3 regions of the Streptomyces sp. NPDC002817 genome follow, and region 2 is predicted to be linked to each of the others. Evidence: predicted binding sites of a transcription regulator. Region 2 holds the regulator's gene; each other region holds the start of a gene.

Region 1 (7,270 bases), on a different contig from region 2:
CGGGCGGTGATCGTGGAGTCGCCGTGCTGCTCGACATCGTCCGGTCCGCATGGGCGACCGACCTTCTGCGACTCCCCTTGATGGTCGCTCTCGTCGAGTTCTCCACGAAGGGGCACGGCCTGGCACACCGAGGTGCGGTGTTCGATCTTGCCCGCGACGACACCAAGATCTGGCAAGTGCGCTGGCTGGCTCTGGAATGGCTCGACCACAGCCCCGGGAGCGCCGAAGAGGTCCTTGACCTCGACACCCTCATGGCCAGCCCTGAGGTGCACATCTCCGTGGGCGCCGCCGCGACCCTGGCCGCCTGGGGAGTGCCGACCGGACTCGGTGTCATCCGTGACGCGATCCTGAGCGAGGCCATCCCCGCAACACTGAGCTACGAGAACAGCCCCGGGCACACCATGTCCTGGGGCGGCCGTATCGCCGAGCGACTGGCCGAAGTGTCCTCCCCCTACGGGGACATCGGCGTCGCACGAGGCCTCTCCGAGGAAGCCCTGGAGTGGCTTTACGGGTTCGCCCCCGAGCGAGGACTGGACATCTTCCTCGAGACGGACCGAACCAGGGCCGGTTTCTCCCAAGAACGGCCGTTACTGGTTCCGCATTCCCGTGTACACGCTGTCCTCCGGGCCTGCCTGGCTGTCGAGGACAGTCCGTTCTCGTTCGAGAGGGAGCTCGGTGAGCTCCTGCCCCTGGCAGCAGCCGCCGCCGACGACGCCGAGTCCGTCGCACTGCTGCTCCAGATTGCCCACCGGCAGGACAGGTGGCTCGACTGGGCCGTCAGAGCCTACGACCTCACCCACGAGGTGAGCCGCCGTGCCCGCGTCCGGGTCCTCCCCGACCACACGATCGTCCCGCTCACGACATGACCTGAGCCGGCCGCCCGACCAGCATCGTCGGTGCCCCCGCCACCCGTGTCAGGAACACGGTCGCCGACTTGCTCCCGTAGGGCTTCGGCAGCACCTTTTTGCGCAGCTCCTCCGGCTCCACGGCCGACCCGCGCTTCTTCACGGTCAGGATCCCGACCTCGCGCTCGCGCAGCAGCGCCTTCAACTTCTTGACGTTGAAGGGGAGTTGGTCGGTGATCTCGTACGCCGTCGCATACGGGGTCACGTGCTGCTCGTCGGCGGTGATGTAGGCGATGGTGGCGTCGATCAGCCCGCCCTCCAGGTCCTCGGCGACCTCGGCGACCAGGTGGGCGCGGATGACGGCGCCGTCGGGCTCGTACAAGTACCGTCCGACAGGCCGGACTTCGGGGTCCGCAAGGCCCCGCCCGAGCAGGGTGCGCGGACCCGGCAGCAGGGTCGCCCGCACAGCCCCCGGTGCCGTCCCGAACCACAGCACCGCCTCCTTGACGTCTCCGCCGTCGGAGATCCACTCGGCCTCGGCCTCGGCGGGGACGATCTCGTGCGGGATGCCGGGGGCGATCTTCAGCGCGGCATGGGGCGCCTTGAGGGCGGTGTCGATCGCCCAGGACAGGGGCGGCGAGTAGGCCTCGGGATCGAAGATCCGGCCGCGCTTGGAGGAACGCCGGGCCGGGTCGACGAACACGGCGTCGTACGGGGCGGTGTCGATGTCGGTGACATCCGCCTCCCGCACCTCGATCAGGTCGGCGAGCCCCAGCGCGTCGGCGTTGGCCCGTGCCGCGGCGGCGGTGAGCGGATCGTGGTCCACGGCGAGCACCCGGATCCCGGCCCGGGCGAGCGCGATCGCGTCGCCCCCGATCCCGCTGCACAGGTCGGCGACGGAGGTGACGCCCAGCTCCCCGAGCCGCTGTGCGCGATACGTCGCCACACTCGCCCGCGTCGACTGCTCGACCCCGTTCGGTGTGAAGAACATCCGTCCCGCGTCCTCGGCCCCGAACTTCACCGCCGCCCGCTGCCGCAGCCGGGCCTGGCCGAGCGCGGCCGACACCAGCTCCGCGGGGTGCTCGCGGCGCAGCCGGGTGGCGACGGCGAGTTCGTCGGCGGGGGCGGTGTCGCGCACCGTGTCGAGGAGGGCGCGGCCCTCGGGGGTGAGGAGGGGGGCGAGGTCGTTCACCGGGACATTGTGGGCCAGTCGGTGGACGGTCCGCCTCCGGCGGCGGTGTCGGCCCGGGAGCAGGGCGGTGACCTGCGAGGATCCGGCGCCATGGGATCAGTAGGACAAAATTACAAAAGCCGGGCCATTCATACTTCTCGGGCCCGTGTCGGGATCGCCGTGCTCGCCGTCGCCGTCATCGCCTCGGGCTGTGCGCGGGGCGAGAGCACCGAGGTACGTCCGGTGCGTCCGGCGCCCGGCCAGCAGCCCCTGAAGGGAGCCCCGGCCCGGGCCCTGGACTCGTACGCCACGAAGCTCCGCGCCGCGGCGAAGGTCGCGAAACGCTGGGGCCTGGCCGGAGTCCCGCTGGCGCCTCCCGCGCCGCCCGTGAAGAAGCCGAGGATCACGACCCGCAAGGGCTTCGAGGTGGACGGCCACGAGGCGAAGGGTCTCCCGCCGGTCTTCACCACGATCCCGACCAAGGAGAAGATCGTCTTCCTCACCATCGACGACGGCGCCGAGAAGGACCCGGCGTTCCTGCGGATGATGAGCGAGCTGAAGATCCCGTACACCGCCTTCCTGAGCAACTACCTGGTCAAGGGCGACTACGGCTACTTCAAGGACATGCAGGACAGGGGGGTCGGACTGAACAACCACACGCTTCACCACCCCTACCTGCCGGGACTGTCCTACGCCCGCCAGAAGCACGAGATCTGCGGCATGCAGGACGTCATCGAGAAGCGCTACGGCAAGCGCCCCACCCTCTTCCGCCCGCCCTTCGGCAACTACAACGAGGCCACGCTGCGCGCCGCGAAGTCCTGCGGGGTGAAGTACGCGCCGATCTGGAACGAGGAGGTCTTCGTCGACCGCTGGGACTACCGCGAGTGGGACCGGAAGATCCGCCCGGGTGACATCGTGCTGAGTCACTTCCGCGGCCGGGGGGAGTGGAAGGGCACGATGTCCGACATGATCCGGCGGTTCCTGAACAAGGTCACGGCCGAGGGGTACGCGGTGGCCCGCCTCGAGGACTACCTGTGAGTTCGCGCGGACCGGCTGCCGCGGTCCTGGCGGCGGTCATGCTGCTCACCGCCGGCTGCGCCCGGTCCGTCGACCCCGTCGAGCGGCTGGGCAAGGCGGGTTCCTACGGCGCTACGGCGACGGGGTCCGGGACGGGGCCGCCGTCCGTCGTGAGGCGGGCCCCCACCTCCGACAAGGTCGTCTTCCTGACCTACGACGACGGTGCCGAGAAGGACCCGCGCTTCGTCGAACTGGTCCGTGAACGGCGGCTGCCCGTCAGCATGTTCCTCACCGACAGCGTCGTCGGCCCCGGGTACGGGCACTTCGCCCGGCTCCAGTCGGTGGGCGCCTCGATCCAGAACCACACCCTCGACCACACCGCCCTGCGCGGTCTGCCGTACGCCGGGCAGCGCGCCGAGATCTGCGGCCAGCAGGACAAACTCAAGTCCCGCTTCGGCATCCGCCCCCACCTCTTCCGCCCGCCCTACGGCACCTACGACACGACCACCCTGCGCGCCGCCGCCGACTGCGGCGTCGCGGCGGTCGTGCTGTGGCGGGCGTCGATGGGGGACGAGCGGTTGACCTACCCGACGGGGGAGCGCCGCCTGCTCCCCGGCGACATCATCTCCGTGGCATCGATCGGGACGACGGGGCTGACGCTGGTGGCGCGCACGGAGCGGCTGCTGGGGGAGATCCGGAGGGCGGGGCTGAGGGTGGGACGGCTGGAGGACTACCTGTAGGGGCACCCGTGGGGGTGCCCGTGATGGTGTCCGTGGTGGTGCCCGTGTCGGTGTCTTCGGACCGCCGCGCCGCAGTGAATTGGCACTCCGCTTGACCGAGTGCTAATCGCAGTCATAGTCTCGGGTCTGGCACTCCCCCCTGGAGAGTGCCAATAGCGACGGGCAGGTCCGGCACCCGCGACGACGGATCCACCTGGTCGCCACCTCAGACAGTTAACCCCGTGAGATCTCCGAAGGGGGAGGTCGGATCGTGACGACCACCAGCTCCAAGGTTGCCATCAAGCCGCTCGAGGACCGCATTGTGGTCCAGCCGCTCGACGCCGAGCAGACCACCGCCTCTGGCCTGGTCATTCCGGACACCGCCAAGGAGAAGCCCCAGGAGGGCGTCGTCCTGGCCGTGGGCCCGGGCCGCTTCGAGAACGGCGAGCGCCTGCCGCTCGACGTCAAGACCGGCGACATCGTGCTGTACAGCAAGTACGGCGGCACCGAGGTGAAGTACAACGGCGAGGAGTACCTCGTCCTCTCGGCTCGCGACGTGCTCGCGATCATCGAGAAGTAATTCACCCGCTTCCTCACCGAAGCACATTGCATGTGAGCTGCGCCCCTGGCCCCCGCGACCATTAATCAGCCGGGCGTCGGGGGCGCAGTTCGTTTCACCCACGTTTTCCGAGAGGGCTGAACCGCTCCCATGGCGAAGATCCTGAAGTTCGACGAGGACGCCCGTCGCGCCCTCGAGCGCGGCGTCAACAAGCTTGCCGACACGGTCAAGGTGACGATCGGCCCCAAGGGCCGCAACGTCGTCATCGACAAGAAGTTCGGCGCCCCCACCATCACCAACGACGGTGTCACCATCGCCCGCGAGGTCGAGCTCGACGACCCGTACGAGAACCTCGGCGCCCAGCTGGTGAAGGAGGTGGCGACCAAGACCAACGACATCGCGGGTGACGGTACGACCACCGCCACCGTGCTGGCCCAGGCGCTCGTCCGCGAGGGCCTGAAGAACGTCGCCGCGGGTGCCTCCCCGGCGCTGCTGAAGAAGGGCATCGACGCGGCCGTCGCCGCGGTCTCCGAGGAGCTCCTCGCGACCGCCCGCCCGATCGAGGACAAGGCGGACATCGCCGCCGTCGCCGCGCTGTCCGCCCAGGACACCCAGGTCGGCGAGCTCATCGCCGAGGCGATGGACAAGGTCGGCAAGGACGGTGTCATCACCGTCGAGGAGTCCAACACCTTCGGCCTGGAGCTGGACTTCACCGAGGGCATGGCCTTCGACAAGGGCTACCTGTCTCCGTACTTCGTGACGGACCAGGAGCGTATGGAGGCCGTCCTCGACGACCCGTACATCCTGATCAACCAGGGCAAGATCTCCTCGATCCAGGACCTGCTGCCGCTGCTGGAGAAGGTCATCCAGGGCGGTGCCTCCAAGCCGCTGCTGATCATCGCCGAGGACGTCGAGGGCGAGGCCCTGTCGACCCTGGTCGTGAACAAGATCCGTGGCACCTTCAACGCGGTCGCGGTCAAGGCCCCCGGCTTCGGCGACCGCCGCAAGGCGATGCTGCAGGACCTGGCGGTCCTCACCGGCGCCACGGTCATCTCCGAGGAGGTCGGCCTCAAGCTCGACCAGGCCGGTCTCGACGTGCTGGGCTCCGCCCGCCGCGTGACGATCACCAAGGACGACACCACGGTCGTCGACGGTGCCGGTGACTCCGCGGACGTCACGGGCCGCGTCGCCCAGATCAAGGCCGAGATCGAGAACACGGACTCCGACTGGGACCGCGAGAAGCTCCAGGAGCGCCTCGCGAAGCTGGCCGGCGGCGTGTGCGTGATCAAGGTCGGCGCCGCCACCGAGGTGGAGCTGAAGGAGAAGAAGCACCGTCTGGAGGACGCCATCTCCGCGACCCGCGCCGCGGTCGAGGAGGGCATCGTCTCCGGTGGTGGCTCCGCTCTGGTCCACGCCGCCAAGGTCCTCGAGGGCGGTCTGGGCAAGACCGGCGACGAGGCCACCGGTGTCGCGGTCGTCCGCAAGGCCGTCGTCGAGCCGCTGCGCTGGATCGCCGAGAACGCCGGCCTGGAGGGCTACGTCATCACCTCCAAGGTCGCCGAGCTCGACAAGGGCCAGGGTTTCAACGCCGCCACCGGCGAGTACGGCGACCTGGTCAAGGCCGGCGTCATCGACCCGGTCAAGGTCACCCGCTCCGCCCTGGAGAACGCCGCCTCCATCGCCTCCCTCCTCCTGACGACCGAGACCCTGGTCGTCGAGAAGAAGGAAGAGGAGCCGGCCGAGGCGGGCCACGGCCACGGTCACTCCCACTGAGGTTCTGACACCTGAGGAAAGCCCCCGTTCCGCTGCGGCGGACCGGGGGCTTTTCCCGTGCCTATTGCTCCAGCGCGTCCAGCGCACCCAACTGCGCCATCAGCCCGAGCCGGTCGTACTGCCACCAGCCCTCGGCGATCCGCCCGTCGGGGGCGCACCGGTGAATGGTGGTCCCGGTCATGGTGACCCGCTTCCCGCTGGCCGCGATCCCGAAGAAGTCCCCGACATGGGTCCCGTTCCAGCTCCACCGGGTGCACACCCGGTCGCCCTGGGCGATCTGCTCATGGATCGTGAACCCGAAGTCGAAGGCACCCCGCCACGTCTCGACCTCCTGCCGCATGGCATCGAGCCCGACGGCGTCCTGTTCATTGGCGGGATCGTGGTCGTGATACTCCGCGACGACCAGGTCCCCGAGCGCCGACAGTTCCCCGCTCCCGGCCAAGGTCTCGAAGAACCGTCGAGCGGTGGTCGTGTACAGCTGCTCGTCCCGCACCACGTCCAGATCGGTGAAGGTCGGCATCTCGTCACACAGAGCGACCATCTCCCGGAAGATCCTGTCGGTCTCCGGCAGCTCGGAGTTCCGCATCGCCTCCTCGTACGACGGAAACTCCACGATCTCGACGAAGTGCGACGCATCCCCCCGGTCCTTCGCGATGGTGGTGTGCGTCGCCGTCCGTCTCCCCTTGGTCTGCTCGACCCATGTGTCCATCAGCCGGTTCATCTCGTCGAAGCGGCTGGTCCTGCAGTCGATGAGCTGTACGAAGGTCATGACACCGTCGCCTCCGGCCCCCCTGGGTCCGGTTGTACGGCACCATTCTCCTCCCCTTCGGCATCATGAGCGCCATGGAGGCGCGGGGGCACGGTCCGTCTCGGCGGGCGGCGACATCGGGGCGGCGGTGACGGGCGACGGCAATGTCGTCAGTCTCGCGCCCGCGGTGCGCTCGGCCTGCCGGGAGCAGGTGCGCCGTATCGTCCCACCCGAACTGATCGGCCGCGAAACCGAGTTGGCCGCCCTCGCGGACTTCTGCACGACCGACTCCGGCCCGGCGTACGCCTGGTGGCGGGCGGAGGCCCGGGCGGGCAAGACCGCCCTGACGTCGTGGTTCGCCCTGCGCCCGTCTGTATCGCGCGTACCGGGCCGTGGGTGACGACGGCTTGGCTCACGGAAGAGGCCTCGGACACCCTT
Region 2 (7,270 bases):
AGGAGGACCGACGGGTCGAGCGGATCCTGCTGGAGCTGCGGCTTCTGGAGGGGGTGCCGTTGTCGCTGCTGCGGGAGGAGGGGCTCCGGGCCTCCCGCCGGGCTCTGTCGGACGGACTTCTCCAGGAGGAGCCGTACGGCGCGGGGCGTGCGGTGCTCACCCTGCGGGGGCGGTTGCTGGCGGATGCGGTGGTGCGGGACCTCGTCGACTGAGTCCGCGGGCCGGTGGGGGCTGGTCGCGCAGTTCCCCGCGCCCCTGGGCGGGTGCGGGGCGCGTCTCTCATGCCGTGACGAAGTCGATCAGTTCCTCCACCCGGCCCAGCAGTTCCGGCTCCAAATCCTTGTACGAGTTCACCCGCTTCAGGATCGCCTGCCACACCGCCCCCGTGTTCTCCGACGGCCAGCCCAGGGCCCGGCACACGCCCGTCTTCCAGTCCTGGCCGTGGGGGACGCGTGGCCAGGACTCGATGCCCAGGGACGACGGTTTCACCGCCTCCCAGATGTCGATGTACGGGTGGCCGACGACGAGGGCGTGTTCGCTGGTGACCGACTGTGCGATGCGCCACTCCTTCGTGCCCGGCACCAAGTGGTCCACGAGGACGCCCAGACGGGCGTACGGGCCCGGCGCGAACTCCTCGACGATCGACGGGAGGTCGTCGACGCCCTCCAGGTACTCCACGACCACGCCCTCGATGCGCAGGTCGTCGCCCCAGACCTTCTCGACCAGTTCCGCGTCGTGGCGGCCCTCGACGTAGATACGGCCGGCGCGGGCCACCCGGGCGCGGGCGCCGGGGACGGCCACCGAGCCGGATGCCGTACGGGTGGGACGTAGCGGCGCCTGACCGGTGGGACGTACGAGCGTCACCACCCGGCCCTCCAGGAGAAAGCCCCTCGGCTCCATCGGGAACACCCGGTGCTTGCCGAAGCGGTCCTCCAGGGTCACCGTGCCCGCCTCGCAGCGGATCACCGCACCGCAGAAACCGGTGCCGGGTTCCTCGACCACCAGGCCGGGCTCCGCCGGGACCTCGGGGACGGGCTTCGGCTTCTTCCAGGGAGGGGTCAGGTCGGCGGAGTACTGGCGCATTCGGATGACGATAGGAGAAGCCCGCCAGCACCTAACGCGACACGCCGAAGCGGGTTGCCAGGGCGTCGCGCTGCCGTCGTACGAACGCCGCGTCCACCACCGCTCCGTGACCGGGTACGTACAGCGCGTCCTCGCCGCCCAGGTCCAGCAGTCGGTCCAGCGCCGCCGGCCAGTGCGACGGTACGGCGTCGGGGCCCGCCTGCGGTTCGCCGGACTCCTCGACCAGGTCGCCGCAGAAGACCACCTCGGGGGAGCCCGGGACCAGGACCACGAGGTCGTGGCCGGTATGGCCGGGGCCGACGTTCGCCAGCAGGACCTGGCGGCCGGCGCCGAGGTCGAGGGTCCACTCGCCGGAGACATGATGGCGGGGGTGGGGCAGGGCGTCGACCGCCTCGTCGGCCAGTGCCGTGTCCAGGCCGTTGCGGATCGCGTCCGCGCGCAGTGCCTCGCGGGCCTGGTGCTGGTCGAACAGCGCGTCCATGCCCACCGGCCCGTACACCTCCGCCCCCGCGAACGCCGAGGCCCCGAAGACATGGTCGAAGTGGGGATGGGTCAGCGCGAGATGAGTCACACGATGCCCGGCGAGCGATTCGGCCTGCGCCCGCAACCGCGCGCCCTCGCCGAGGCTCGATCCGGCGTCGATCAGCAGAGCGGTCCCCGAACCGACGACCAGCCCCGCTGTGCAGTCCCACCCCGGCAGCCGGCACCGCCCGACCCCGGCCGCCACCCTCTCCCACCCCAGCTCTTCCCAAGTCACCGTCATACGGCGACGCTAGCCGTACGAGGGGTCGCGGCAGGACCGACCTTGCCCGGGCGGTACCCCACCGCCGTACACTGGGCCGGGGAATGCTGGCACTCGGGCGGACAGAGTGCCAGGCAAGGCGCCGAGGGAACGACTTCTGGAGGTGTGCGCGATGCTGAGTGAACGCAGGCTTCAGGTGCTGCGCGCCATCGTCCAGGACTATGTGGGCACCGAGGAGCCGGTCGGTTCCAAGGCCCTCACCGAGCGGCACAGCCTCGGCGTGTCCCCGGCGACGATCCGCAACGACATGGCGGCCCTGGAGGACGAGGGGTTCATCGCCCAGCCGCACACCAGTGCCGGGCGGATCCCCACGGACAAGGGCTACCGGCTGTTCGTCGACAAGCTCGCGGGCGTCAAGCCCATGACCGCGCCCGAGCGGCGTGCCATCCAGAACTTCCTCGACGGCGCCGTCGATCTCGACGACGTGGTGGCGCGGACCGTACGGCTGCTCGCGCAGCTCACACGGCAGGTCGCGGTGGTGCAGTACCCCTCGCTCACCCGGTCCACCGTGCGCCATGTCGAACTGCTCGCGCTCGCACCCGCACGCCTGATGCTCGTGCTGATCACGGACACCGGGCGGGTCGAGCAGCGGATGATCGACTGCCCGGCGCCCTTCGGCGAGACGTCCCTCGCCGATCTGCGGGCCCGGCTCAACAGCAAGGTCGCGGGCCGGCGCTTCAGTGATGTGCCGCTGCTCGTCGAGGACCTCCCCGAGGGCTTCGACCTGGAGGACCGCGGCACCGTCTCGACCGTGCTCTCCACTCTTCTGGAGACACTCGTCGAGGAGAACGAGGAGCGGCTGATGATCGGCGGAACCGCCAATCTCACCCGCTTCGGACATGACTTCCCCCTCACTATCCGTCCGGTTCTCGAAGCCCTCGAGGAGCAGGTCGTGCTCCTCAAGTTGCTTGGTGAGGCCGGGGATTCGGGCATGACCGTACGCATCGGTCATGAGAACGCCTATGAGGGACTCAACTCCACGTCCGTCGTGTCGGTCGGCTACGGTTCGGGCGGCGAGGCAGTAGCCAAGCTCGGCGTGGTCGGACCGACCCGCATGGATTACCCGGGAACGATGGGAGCGGTACGCGCAGTGGCGAGGTACGTCGGACAGATCCTGGCGGAGTCGTAAGTGGCCACGGACTACTACGCCGTTCTCGGCGTGCGCCGCGACGCGTCGCAGGAAGAGATCAAGAAGGCCTTCCGTCGGCTCGCTCGCGAGCTGCACCCGGATGTCAACCCTGATCCGAAGACCCAGGAGCGGTTCAAGGAGATCAACGCCGCTTACGAGGTGCTCTCGGACCCGCAGAAGAAGCAGGTCTACGACCTCGGCGGCGACCCCCTGTCCCAGGCGGGCGGTGGCGCGGGCGGCTTCGGGGCCGGTGGGTTCGGGAACTTCTCGGACATCATGGACGCGTTCTTCGGTACGGCGTCGCAGCGGGGTCCGCGGTCGCGTACGCGACGGGGCCAGGACGCGATGATCCGGCTGGAGATCGAGCTCGACGAGGCGGCCTTCGGCACCACGAAGGACATCCAGGTCGACACGGCGATCGTGTGCACCACCTGTAGTGGTGAGGGCGCGGCGCCGGGGACCTCCGCTCAGACGTGTGACATGTGCCGCGGGCGCGGTGAGGTGTCGCAGGTGACGCGGTCGTTCCTGGGGCAGGTCATGACGTCCCGGCCGTGTCCGCAGTGCCAGGGGTTCGGGACGGTCGTTCCGACGCCGTGCCCCGAGTGCGCGGGCGACGGTCGCGTACGGTCGCGTCGTACCCTCACGGTCAAGATTCCGGCCGGTGTGGACAACGGCACGCGGATTCAGCTCGCCGGTGAGGGTGAGGTCGGGCCCGGTGGGGGTCCTGCCGGTGACCTGTACGTCGAGATCCACGAGTTGCCGCACTCGCAGTTCCAGCGGCGTGGTGACGATCTGCACTGCACGGTCACGCTTCCGATGACCGCGGCGTCTCTCGGCACCAAGGTTCCGCTGGAGACGCTGGACGGGCTGGAGGAGGTCGACATCCGGCCGGGCACGCAGTCCGGGCAGTCGATCCCGCTGCACGGGCGGGGTGTCACGCATCTGCGCGGCGGTGGGCGGGGTGACCTCATCGTCCATGTCGAGGTGCAGACGCCGAACAAGCTGGATCCGGAGCAGGAGAGGTTGCTGCGGGAGCTGGCGAAGCTGCGGGGCGAGGAGCGGCCCACGGGGCAGTTCCAGCCGGGGCAGCAGGGGTTGTTCTCGCGGTTGAAGGACGCGTTCAACGGTCGGTGATCGGTGATCGGTGATCGGTGATCGGTAGAGGGCGGCTGTGGGCAGGGATTTCCTCGCCCCCGCCGCCCTTACCCGTTCCCATCCCCAGGGGCGCTGCCCCTTCGACCCCGGTTCCTGGGGGCTGCGCCCCCAGACCCCCGTCGGCCCCTGAAGGGCCTCGTCCTCAAACGCCGGACGGGCTGGAAGGGGCCGTCTCTGGGTGGGTGGGGGATGGGGATGGTGAGTCCTTGTCCTCGGACGCTGGGCGGGCTGGAAGGTGCGGGCTGGCGTCGGGGGTGGAGCCGTCTGTGGGTGGGTGGGTGGGTGGGGGATGGGGATGGGGAGCCCCTGTCCTCGGACGCCGGGCGGGCTGAAAAGTGCTGGTTGGTAGGGGGTGCTCGGGGGGCTCACCCGCGGCCCATTCCGCTGTCCTATGCCAGTGGAAGGCCGGATTCGGACTTGTTCGGAGGACGTGACAACATGCGGTCATGTCCTCCGCGCTGACCGATCTTTTCCCGCATCCGATCGTGCAGGCCCCTATGGCGGGCGGCGTCTCCGTGCCGCAGCTCGCCGCCGCCGTGTCCGATGCCGGGGGGCTCGGGTTTCTTGCCGCCGGGTACAAGACGGCGGACGGGCTGTATCAGGAGATCAAGCAGCTGCGGGGGCTGACCGGGCGTCCCTTCGGGGTCAATCTGTTCATGCCGCAGCCGGAGTACGCCGACCCGGCCGCCGTCGACGTGTACGCGCACCAGCTGTCCGGCGAGGCCTCCTGGTACGAGACCGAGCTCGGGGACCCCGACAGCGGACGTGACGACGGATACGACGCCAAGCTCGCCGTACTGCTCGACAACCCGGTGCCGGTGGTGTCCTTCCACTTCGGCGTCCCCAGCAGCGAGGTGCTGGAGTCCCTGCGGCGCGCAGGAACCTTCACCCTCGTGACCGCGACCACCGCCGAGGAGGCCCTCGCCGTGCAGCGGGCCGGCGCCGACGCGGTCATCGCGCAGGGCGTGGAGGCCGGCGGGCATCAGGGGACCCACCGTGACATCCCGGAGAACGACGGGACCGGGATAGGACTGCTGTCGCTCGTCGGGCAGATCCGCGAGACCGTAGGCATCCCCGTCGTCGCCGCCGGCGGCATCATGCGCGGCAGCCAGATCGCCGCCGTCCTGGCAGCCGGTGCCGGCGCCGCCCAGCTCGGCACGGCCTTCCTCGCCACCACCGAGTCCGGCGCCGCGCCCGTGCACAAGCAGGCGCTCACCAACCCCCTGTTCGTCCGCACCGAGTTGACCCGTGCCTTCTCCGGCCGGCCCGCCCGCGGGCTCGTCAACCGCTTCCTGCGCGAGCACGGCCGGTACGCACCCGCCGCCTACCCGGAGATCCACCACCTCACGTCCCCGCTGCGGAAGGCCGCCGCCAAGGCCAAGGACCCACAGGGCATGGCCCTGTGGGCCGGCCAGGGCCACCGCATGGCGCGCGAGCTGCCCGCCGGGCGGCTGATGGAGGTGCTGGTCGCCGAACTCGCCGACGCCCAGACAGCGTTGTCGGTCTTCCCGAAGGGCGATGGCCTCCGATGACGGCTCCCGTGTTCGTGGTCGAGCACTTCGACGCCGGGAGCGGCGGACGCTACGTCCTGGAGGGGCCCGAGGGGCGGCACGCGGTCTCCGTGAAGCGGCTCCAGCCCGGCGAGGAGGTCGTTCTCGCCGACGGCGCGGGACGCTACGCGGTGTGCGACGTGATCGGCACCGAGGGCAAGGACCGGCTGATCGTCCACATGACCTCGGTGTCCGAGGAGCCGGAGGAGTCCCCCCGTGTCACCGTCGTCCAGGCCCTCCCCAAGGGCGACCGCGGTGAGCTGGCCGTCGAGACCATGACCGAGACCGGCGTCGACGCGATCGTGCCCTGGCAGGCCTCCCGCTGCATCACCCAGTGGAAGGGCGACCGCGGACTGAAGGCCCTCACCAAGTGGCGGTCCACCGCCCGAGAGGCCGGCAAGCAGTCCCGGCGGTTCCGCTTCCCCGAGGTCGCGGACCTGGCCACGTCCAAGCAGGTCGCGGCGTTGCTCGCCAAGGCCGACTTCGCCGCCGTACTCCACGAGAGCGGTGACGAACCGCTGGCCACCGTCGAACTCCCCACCGAGGGCGACATCGTGCTCGTCGTCGGGCCCGAGGGGGGCGTGTCCCCCGAGGAGCTGGCGCTGTTCGAGGAGGCGGGGGCGAAGCCGTACGTCCTCGGGCGTACCGTGCTGCGTACATCGACCGCCGGGACCGCCGCGACCGCCGTGCTCCTCGCGCGCACCGGCCGCTGGTCCTGAGAACCAGAGGGAACGCCTTGGAACTCGCCCAAGTCCGGCTGCTCGTCTCCGACTTCCCCGTCTGTTACCGCTTCTACGCCGAAGTCCTCGGCCTCAAGGCGCAGTCGGGGGCGACGCAGGGACCGTACGAGAAGTTCAGCCCCACCACCGGTTCCGCCGGTATCGCCCTCCAGGACCGGTCCATGATGGCCGGGATACTGGGGGAGTTGGGCGACGAGGCGAGCGGGCACCGGTCCCTGGTCGTGCTGCGCGTCGACGATCTCGACACCTACTGCGAGCAGATCGCCGAGCGGGGTGCCGTGCTGCTGCACGGGCCCGCCCCCATGACCGAACGGATGCGGGTCGCCCACCTCAAGGACCCGGAGGGGAACCTTGTGGAGTTGCAGGAGTGGCTGCTGCTGCGCGCTTGAGGTCGACGGTCTCGGCGACGGCGTAGAACAGCTCCCAGCCGTCCAACTCCCGGTCGCCGGGCCGCAGTAGGCCGCGTCGGGCGGCTTCGTCCAGCAGGGCGCGCACGACGCCGGGCTCGCGGAGGTTGATCCCCTCGCCCCGGCCGTCCACCGCGCAGCCCTGGAACCAGGGGTGGCCCTCGGACACGTACCGGCGCGAGCCCGCGCCGCCCGCCCGGAAGACGAATCGGATGCGGTCGCCGTCCCGGTGCAGGGTGACGAGATCCCGCCAGACGCCGTCAGGGCCCTTCTTCTGGCGGAAGTTCCACAGGTAGGTCGTCCGCTCGTCCACGACGAGACGGCGAAGGCGGCGGTCGTTGCGCATGCCGTCACGCTAGACGGGCGGGCAGCGCCTGGTCTCCGGGTTTTCCGCGGGCAGCAGT
Region 3 (7,270 bases), on a different contig from region 2:
TACGGACCCGGGACTCCGGTACGAAGAGCGAGACCAGCACGAGAGCCACGACGCCCAGCGCCGCCGACGTCCAGAACAGGACGTGCCAGCTGAAGTTGTCGGCGATGAGGGCGGCGGCCGGCAGACCCAGTGCGCCGCCGATACCGAGGGAGGCGCTCATCAGGGCCGTGGAGCCGGCGAGGCGCTCCGCGGGCAGTTCGTCGCGCATGATGCTGATGCCGAGCGGGATCACACCGGAGGCCAGGCCCTGGAGCACCCGGCCGACGACCATCGGGATCAGGGAGTCGGAGAGCGCGCACACCACCGAGCCGGCGATCAGCATGACGACACTGATCAGCAGCATCCGGCGCTTGCCGAACATGTCGCCGAGACGGCCCACGACCGGGGTGGCGACGGCGGCGGCGAGCAGCGTCGCGGTGACCGCCCAGGCGGTGTCCGACGCCGGGGCGTCCAGGAGCCTCGGCAGCTCCGGGACGATCGGGATCACCAGGGTCTGCATCAGCGAGACCACGATTCCGGCGAAGGCCAGCACCGCGACCACGGCGTTCGACCGTGGTGGTGCGGCGGCAGGGGCGTCGGACATGGCGGGGCCTCCATCGGCTTAGTAATTGACCGAGGCAACCTTAAGTCAGCTGCTTGACTTAACCAAGAGGCGCAGGTCAGCCCCGCGTCGGAGCCGCACGAGATCGACGCCGTCAGCCGTGCTGCTCCACCAAGGACCGCACCGTGTCCTCGTCCAGCTCGTAGACCGTCTCGTGCGCCCGTGGGTCGCGCGCGTGGAAGGTGTGGAAGAGCGGGCTCGCGGGACCTCCGAGCTCGACCAAGGACGCCGAGGCACCGCGCACCGCGCGCTCGGTCCCCGGCGCCGTCGTCAGGTCGATGCGGTTGACCACCCCGGGCGTGACCCACACCGGGACGGACTCCAGGAGGCCGCAGAGCTGGAGATGGAAGTGGCCGGTGAGGATCACCTTGACGTCGGTGCCTCGGACCGCCGCTGCCAGGTCGGCGGGGTTGCGCAGACCGAAGAGCTGCTGGAGGGGGTTGTCCAGCGCGAAGGGCGGGTGATGGAAGGCGAGGACCGTGCCGTTCGGGGACGGGGTCGCCAACACGCCTCGCAGCCAGTCGAGTTGGGCGGCGCCGAGATGCCCGTGCACCTTCCCCGGCACCAGCGAGTCCAGCGTCACGAACCGCCACCCCGCCACCACGCTCACCGCGGCGCGCTCCCCCTCCGCGGACTCCAGCACGCGGCCGGGCTCCGGATGCCCGCTGCCCAGCACCTCGGCGAAGGCCGCACGCTCGTCGTGATTGCCGGTCGTGTAGAAGACAGGCACCCCACCGAGCCCTTGCGCGAACTCCCCGAACAGCTCCCTGACAGCCGTATACGCCTCCACCGCCCCGTCGTTGGCGAGGTCACCGGTGACGACGACCGCGTCGACGCCCCGTACGTGCCGGAGTTCGTCGAGCATGCGGCGCAGGGAGTCGTGGGCGTTGACGCCGTGCCGGTCGGCGGCGTCGGTGCGTTCGAGGTGGGTGTCGGAGAGATGAAGGATCCTCATCTCCCGCACGCTAGCGGGAGTCGAGGATCCTTACACCGTCAATTCAGCACGGCCCAGTTCGGCTCGGCTCAGCTCAGGGACTGCAGCGCCGCCGCGTCATAGGCCTTCAGCTCGTCCGTGCGGCCCGCCAGTACCTTCGCCGCCCACTCCGGGTCCTGGAGCAGCGCGCGGCCGATGGCGACGAGGTCGTACTCCTCGCGCTCCAGGCGGTCGAGGAGGTCGTCGATGCCGCGGAGCGGGGAGCCCTCGCCCATGAAGCCCTTGATGAAGTCGCCGTCGAGGCCGACCGAGCCGACGGTGATGGCCTGCTTGCCGGTGAGCTTCTTGGTCCAGCCGGCGAGGTTGAGGTCGGAGTCCTCGAACTCGGGGAGCCAGTAGCGGCGGGTGGAGGCGTGGAAGGCGTCGACACCGGCGGCGGCGAGCGGGCTCAGGATGGCCTCCAGCTCCTCCGGGGTCTCGGCGAGGCGGGCGTCGTAGGCCTCCTGCTTCCACTGCGAGTAGCGGAAGATGATCGGGAACTCCGCGGAGACCGTCTCCCGTACGGCCGCCACGATCTCGGCCGCGAACTTCGTACGGGCGACGAGGTCACCGCCGTAGGCGTCGCTGCGGCGGTTGGTCCCCGACCACAGGAACTGGTCGACGAGGTAGCCGTGGGCGCCGTGGATCTCCACGCCGTCGAAGCCGATGCGCTCGGCGGCGGCCGCGGCCTCGGCGAACGCGCCGATGACGTCGTCCAGGTCACGCTGGGTCATCGTCACACCGGTGGGCTCGTCGGCGCCGGGGCGCAGACCGGAGGGGCCGACCGCGGGGGCGTCCGCGACGGGTCCCCGGCCCGGCGTGCGGGTCATGCCGAGGTGCCAGAGCTGCGGGACGATGGTGCCGCCCGCCGCGTGCACGTCCTCGGCGACCTTCGCCCAGCCTGCGAGCTGCTCCTCGCCGTGGAAGCGCGGGACGCGGGTGCTCTCCCCCGCCGAGTCGTGGCCGACGTACGTGCCCTCGGTGACGATCAGACCGACGCCCGCGGCCGCGCGGCGCGAGTAGTACGACGCCACGTCCGCGCCCGGGATGCCGCCCGGGGAGAACATGCGCGTCATCGGCGCCATGACGATGCGGTTCGGGACGGTCAGGCCGTTGATCGTGATCGGCCGCGAGAGGACCTCGGCGGCACGGGAGGCGGGGGCGGTCACGTGGGGGTACTCCTCGGGGACGGTCCGTCCGGCACCGGTACCGGTCGGTATGTGCATGCGCATGGACATACGCATGTACGAGTCAACCACCCCGTCCGCCACAGACATTCCGCGAGCCCTGTGATCCCGAACACGCGCCCGGCCCCCGAGAATGGCCACATGGCCAAGCCCCCGCTGCTCTCCGCGCCCGAACTGGAGGCGTCCTCCGTGGTCGCCAACAACACCATGAACCGCGAGCGCGGCCTCTCCGGGGTCAACAGCTACGCCCGCGAGCTGGGCCTGGACCCCGTGGCCCACCTCTCGGGCCGCCCCGATCCCTCCTGGCTGGACCTGTGCAGCGGCGAGGGCCGCGCCCTGCGGGAGGCGGCCGCGCGTCTGCCCGCCGACACCGTGCTCACGGCCGTCGATCTGGTGGGGCCCCTCATACCCGTACCGGCCCCGCCCGCGCTGGAGGAGATCGTCGCCTCCGTCACGTCATGGGCACCGAGCCGGTCCTACGACCTCATCACCTGTGTCCACGGTCTGCACTACGTCGGCGACCAGCTCGGCCTCCTCACCCGCGCCGCGTCCTGGCTGACCCCCGAGGGCCTGCTGCTGGCGCACTTCGACCCCGACTCCATCCGCCGGCCGGACGGATCGGCGGCCGGGCGGGCGGCCGTGTCGGCCCTGCGCGCGGCCGGGTTCCACTACGACACCCGGCACCACCGGCTCGGCCTGCGCGGCCCACGCTCCTTCACCCTTCCGTTCCGGTACGTCGGTGCGGACCCGGCCGCCGGGCCCAACTACACCGGTCAGCCCGCCGTCGGCTCCCACTACGACCTCGACCGGCATACGGAAACGCCCGAGGGCGGCACCCCCTGCATGTGCAGGGAGTGCCGCCCTCGGTAAGGACGTTGATCAACCGTCAGGTCGATCAGAAGTCCATGTCACCGCCCGGCATGCCGCCACCGGCAGGCGCGGCGGCCTTCTCCGGCTTGTCGGCGATGACGGCCTCGGTGGTGAGGAAGAGCGCGGCGATGGAGGCGGCGTTCTGCAGGGCAGAGCGCGTGACCTTCGCCGGGTCGATGATGCCCTCGGCGATCATGTCGACGTACTCACCGGTGGCCGCGTTGAGGCCCCAGCCCACGGTCAGGTTGCGGACCTTCTCGACCACGACGCCGCCCTCGAGACCACCGTTGACGGCGATCTGCTTCAGCGGGGCCTCGAGCGCGAGCTTCACGGCGTTGGCGCCGGTCGCCTCGTCACCCGAGAGCTCGAGCTTCTCGAACACCGCGGAGGCCTGGAGCAGGGCCACGCCACCACCGGCGACGATGCCCTCCTCGACGGCCGCCTTGGCGTTGCGCACGGCGTCCTCGATGCGGTGCTTGCGCTCCTTGAGCTCGACCTCGGTCGCGGCACCGGCCTTGATGACGGCGACGCCACCGGCGAGCTTGGCCAGGCGCTCCTGGAGCTTCTCGCGGTCGTAGTCCGAGTCGCTGTTCTCGATCTCGGCGCGGATCTGGTTGACGCGACCGGCAACCTGGTCCGCCGAGCCCGAGCCGTCGACGATCGTCGTCTCGTCCTTGGTGATGACGACCTTGCGGGCGCGGCCCAGGAGGTCCAGGGTCGCGTTCTCCAGCTTGAGGCCGACCTCCTCGGAGATGACCTCGCCGCCCGTGAGGATGGCGATGTCGCCGAGCATGGCCTTGCGACGGTCACCGAAGCCCGGAGCCTTGACGGCGACGGACTTGAAGGTGCCGCGGATCTTGTTGACGACCAGGGTCGACAGGGCCTCGCCCTCGACGTCCTCGGCGATGATCAGCAGCGGCTTGCCCGACTGCATGACCTTCTCCAGGAGCGGGAGCAGGTCTTTGACGGAGCCGATCTTGGAGTTGGCGATGAGGATGTACGGGTCGTCGAGCGACGCCTCCATCCGCTCCATGTCGGTGGCGAAGTACGCCGAGATGTAGCCCTTGTCGAAGCGCATACCCTCGGTGAGCTCCAGCTCCAGACCGAAGGTCTGGGACTCCTCGACGGTGATGACGCCTTCCTTGCCGACCTTGTCCATCGCCTCGGCGATGAGCTCGCCGATCTGGGTGTCGGCGGCGGAGATGGAGGCCGTCGAAGCGATCTGCTCCTTGGTCTCGACATCCTTCGCCTGCTCGAGCAGGGCACCGGAGACGGCCTCGACGGCCTTCTCGATACCGCGCTTGAGAGCCATCGGGTTGGCACCGGCGGCCACGTTGCGCAGACCCTCGCGCACCAGGGCCTGGGCCAGGACGGTCGCGGTCGTCGTGCCGTCGCCGGCTACGTCGTCCGTCTTCTTCGCGACTTCCTTGACCAGCTCGGCGCCGATCTTCTCGTACGGGTCCTCGAGCTCGATCTCCTTGGCGATGGAGACACCATCGTTGGTGATCGTGGGGGCGCCCCACTTCTTCTCGAGGACGACGTTGCGACCCTTGGGGCCGAGCGTCACCTTGACGGCGTCCGCGAGCTGGTTCATGCCGCGCTCGAGGCCGCGCCGCGCCTCCTCGTCGAACGCGATGATCTTGGCCATGTGAAGTGGTCCCTCCAGGACTGGGGGTGATTCCTTCGGACCGCGCCCGCGCCCGCGACGGACGGCTCGCACACCTCGTGGTTCCTTGCCCCACCTGGCCTGCGGGCCTCACCGACCCGGTCCTTCTTTGTCACTCTCACCTTCAGAGTGCTAACGCCAATGATTAGCACTCGACCCCTGCGAGTGCAAGCGCCTCTCAGGGATCGTCCAGGTCCCGCACGGGTTCCGGGCAGGTGCCGGAGGGGTTCCGGGCACGCGCCGGAGGAGGTCCGGACATGCCGGAGGGCCCGTACCCATGACTCCCCATGGGGTACGAGCCCTCCGAAAAAGAACGAAGAACGACGCTGCAGTTACCCGGCGCGTGCTTCAGCCTGTCGCAAGGCGAACCATGTCCGCCTGCGGCCCCTTCTGGCCCTGCGAGATCTCGAAATCGACCCGCTGACCTTCCTCGAGGGTGCGGTAGCCGTCCATCTGAATCGCGCTGTAGTGGACGAAAACATCCGCACCACCGTCGACCGCGATGAAGCCGTACCCCTTCTCCGCGTTGAACCACTTGACGGTGCCCTGAGCCATGCCTAACTCCCCTATTACTGGCCCTTGCACAGATCCACACTTCGCGGATCCGGGTCAGACCTCACCCCCCACGGATTGGGGGCGTGCGCCGGAACGCGTCGACCGCGGCTGAATGTATCTGTCCAACTGCCGTCTGCAACAGGTCAATCGGACGAGAATTCTGGACGCGAAGGGTCCGGAATGTAGTGAGAATTCGCCCGAATTCTGGGCAAGTCGGGCTCCACAAAAGGAACAAAGTTCACAAAAGAACCGCACACTTTGGCTACTTCTCGTCGCATCCGAAGCGAGAACTCATATGCGGCTGGCATGGGGGGTGGAGCAGCTTCCCCAACTGTACCGCGCTCAACCATAGAGAATTGCCCCCTCCGCTTCTCTCACGGAGGGGGCAATTCGATGAACTCTTGGTAATCGGCATTACCGAGGGTAACGACCGGGCTCGGTCAGCCTCCGGCGACGGCCGGAATGATCGAGACGCCGGCCCCGTCCGGAGTGGCCGTCTCCAGGCCCTGCTCGAAGCGGACGTCGTCGTCGTTGACGTACACGTTGACGAAGCGGCGCAGCTTGCCCTGGTCGTCCAGAACGCGGGCCGCGATACCGGTGTGGTTCTTCTCGAGGTCGGCGATGACCTCGGCGAGGGTCGCGCCCTCGGCGGCGACCTCGGCCTGTCCGCCGGTGTAGGTGCGCAGGATGGTGGGGATGCGGACGTTGACGCTCACGGTTGAACCTCCGGTCAGGGTTGCGGGGGCCTAGACGAGGCCGGCCTCGCGGAACGAGTCAAGGTTGGGGCGGATGGTCGCAGTGAGCCCCGTACCCGCCACCGCATCCAGGGTCTTCAGTCCGTCGCCCGTGTTCAGCACAACGGTGGTCAGCGTCGGGTCCAGCAGGCCGTTCTCGATCAGCTTCTTGGTGACACCGACCGTCACACCGCCCGCGGTCTCCGCGAAGATGCCCTCGGTCCGCGCCAGCAGCTTGATCGCGTCGACGACCTGCTCGTCGTTGACGTCCTCCACCGCACCGCCGGTACGGCGCGCGATGTCCAGGACGTACGGCCCGTCCGCCGGGTTGCCGATGGCGAGCGACTTGGCGATGGTGTTCGGCTTCTGCGGCCGCACCACGTCGTGACCCGCCTTGTAGGCGACGGAGACCGGCGAGCAGCCCTCGGCCTGGGCGCCGAAGATCCGGTACGGCTTGTCCTCGACGAGCCCGAGCTTGATCAGCTCCTGCAGTCCCTTGTCGATCTTCGTGAGCTGCGAGCCGGAGGCGATCGGCACGACCAGCTGGTCGGGGAGCCGCCAGCCGAGCTGCTCGCAGATCTCGTACGCCAGGGTCTTGGAGCCCTCGGCGTAGTAGGGCCGCAGGTTGACGTTGACGAAGCCCCAGCCCTCGCCGGCCGGGTCGCCGATCAGCTCGGAGCAGAA

What was found. The regulator HrcA, encoded in region 2, represses chaperone genes, less so after heat shock. The targets are predictions, from matches to a motif close to TTNGCACTCNGNNNNNCNGAGTGCNAA.
Region 1: the regulator HrcA is predicted to act here: its motif matches at 3,853-3,879, upstream of groES (co-chaperone GroES).
Region 3: the regulator HrcA is predicted to act here: its motif matches at 5,407-5,433, upstream of groL (chaperonin GroEL).

The regions. Positions count from the first base shown of each region.
Region 1 covers NZ_JBSFUY010000005.1:390,081-397,350, reverse strand. The annotation lists gene ACWD3I_RS13230 (NACHT domain-containing protein) at 1-866, shown strand, start outside; gene ACWD3I_RS13225 (THUMP-like domain-containing protein) at 856-2,037, opposite strand; gene ACWD3I_RS13220 (polysaccharide deacetylase family protein) at 2,128-3,054, shown strand; gene ACWD3I_RS13215 (polysaccharide deacetylase family protein) at 3,051-3,773, shown strand; gene groES (co-chaperone GroES) at 4,024-4,332, shown strand; gene groL (chaperonin GroEL) at 4,462-6,084, shown strand; gene ACWD3I_RS13200 (ester cyclase) at 6,146-6,853, opposite strand; gene ACWD3I_RS13195 (hypothetical protein) at 6,981-7,232, shown strand.
Region 2 covers NZ_JBSFUY010000001.1:632,520-639,789, forward strand. The annotation lists gene hemW (radical SAM family heme chaperone HemW) at 1-212, shown strand, start outside; gene ACWD3I_RS02745 (DUF3097 domain-containing protein) at 280-1,083, opposite strand; gene ACWD3I_RS02750 (MBL fold metallo-hydrolase) at 1,115-1,846, opposite strand; gene hrcA (heat-inducible transcriptional repressor HrcA) at 1,998-3,014, shown strand; gene dnaJ (molecular chaperone DnaJ) at 3,015-4,148, shown strand; gene ACWD3I_RS02765 (nitronate monooxygenase) at 4,616-5,701, shown strand; gene ACWD3I_RS02770 (16S rRNA (uracil(1498)-N(3))-methyltransferase) at 5,698-6,438, shown strand; gene ACWD3I_RS02775 (VOC family protein) at 6,456-6,848, shown strand; gene ACWD3I_RS02780 (hypothetical protein) at 6,790-7,212, opposite strand.
Region 3 covers NZ_JBSFUY010000002.1:150,672-157,941, reverse strand. The annotation lists gene ACWD3I_RS03775 (MFS transporter) at 1-583, opposite strand, end outside; gene ACWD3I_RS03770 (metallophosphoesterase) at 696-1,556, opposite strand; gene ACWD3I_RS03765 (NADH:flavin oxidoreductase) at 1,625-2,800, opposite strand; gene ACWD3I_RS03760 (class I SAM-dependent methyltransferase) at 2,903-3,631, shown strand; gene groL (chaperonin GroEL) at 3,657-5,279, opposite strand; gene ACWD3I_RS03750 (cold-shock protein) at 5,646-5,852, opposite strand; gene ACWD3I_RS03745 (MoaD/ThiS family protein) at 6,293-6,568, opposite strand; gene thrC (threonine synthase) at 6,599-7,270, opposite strand, start outside.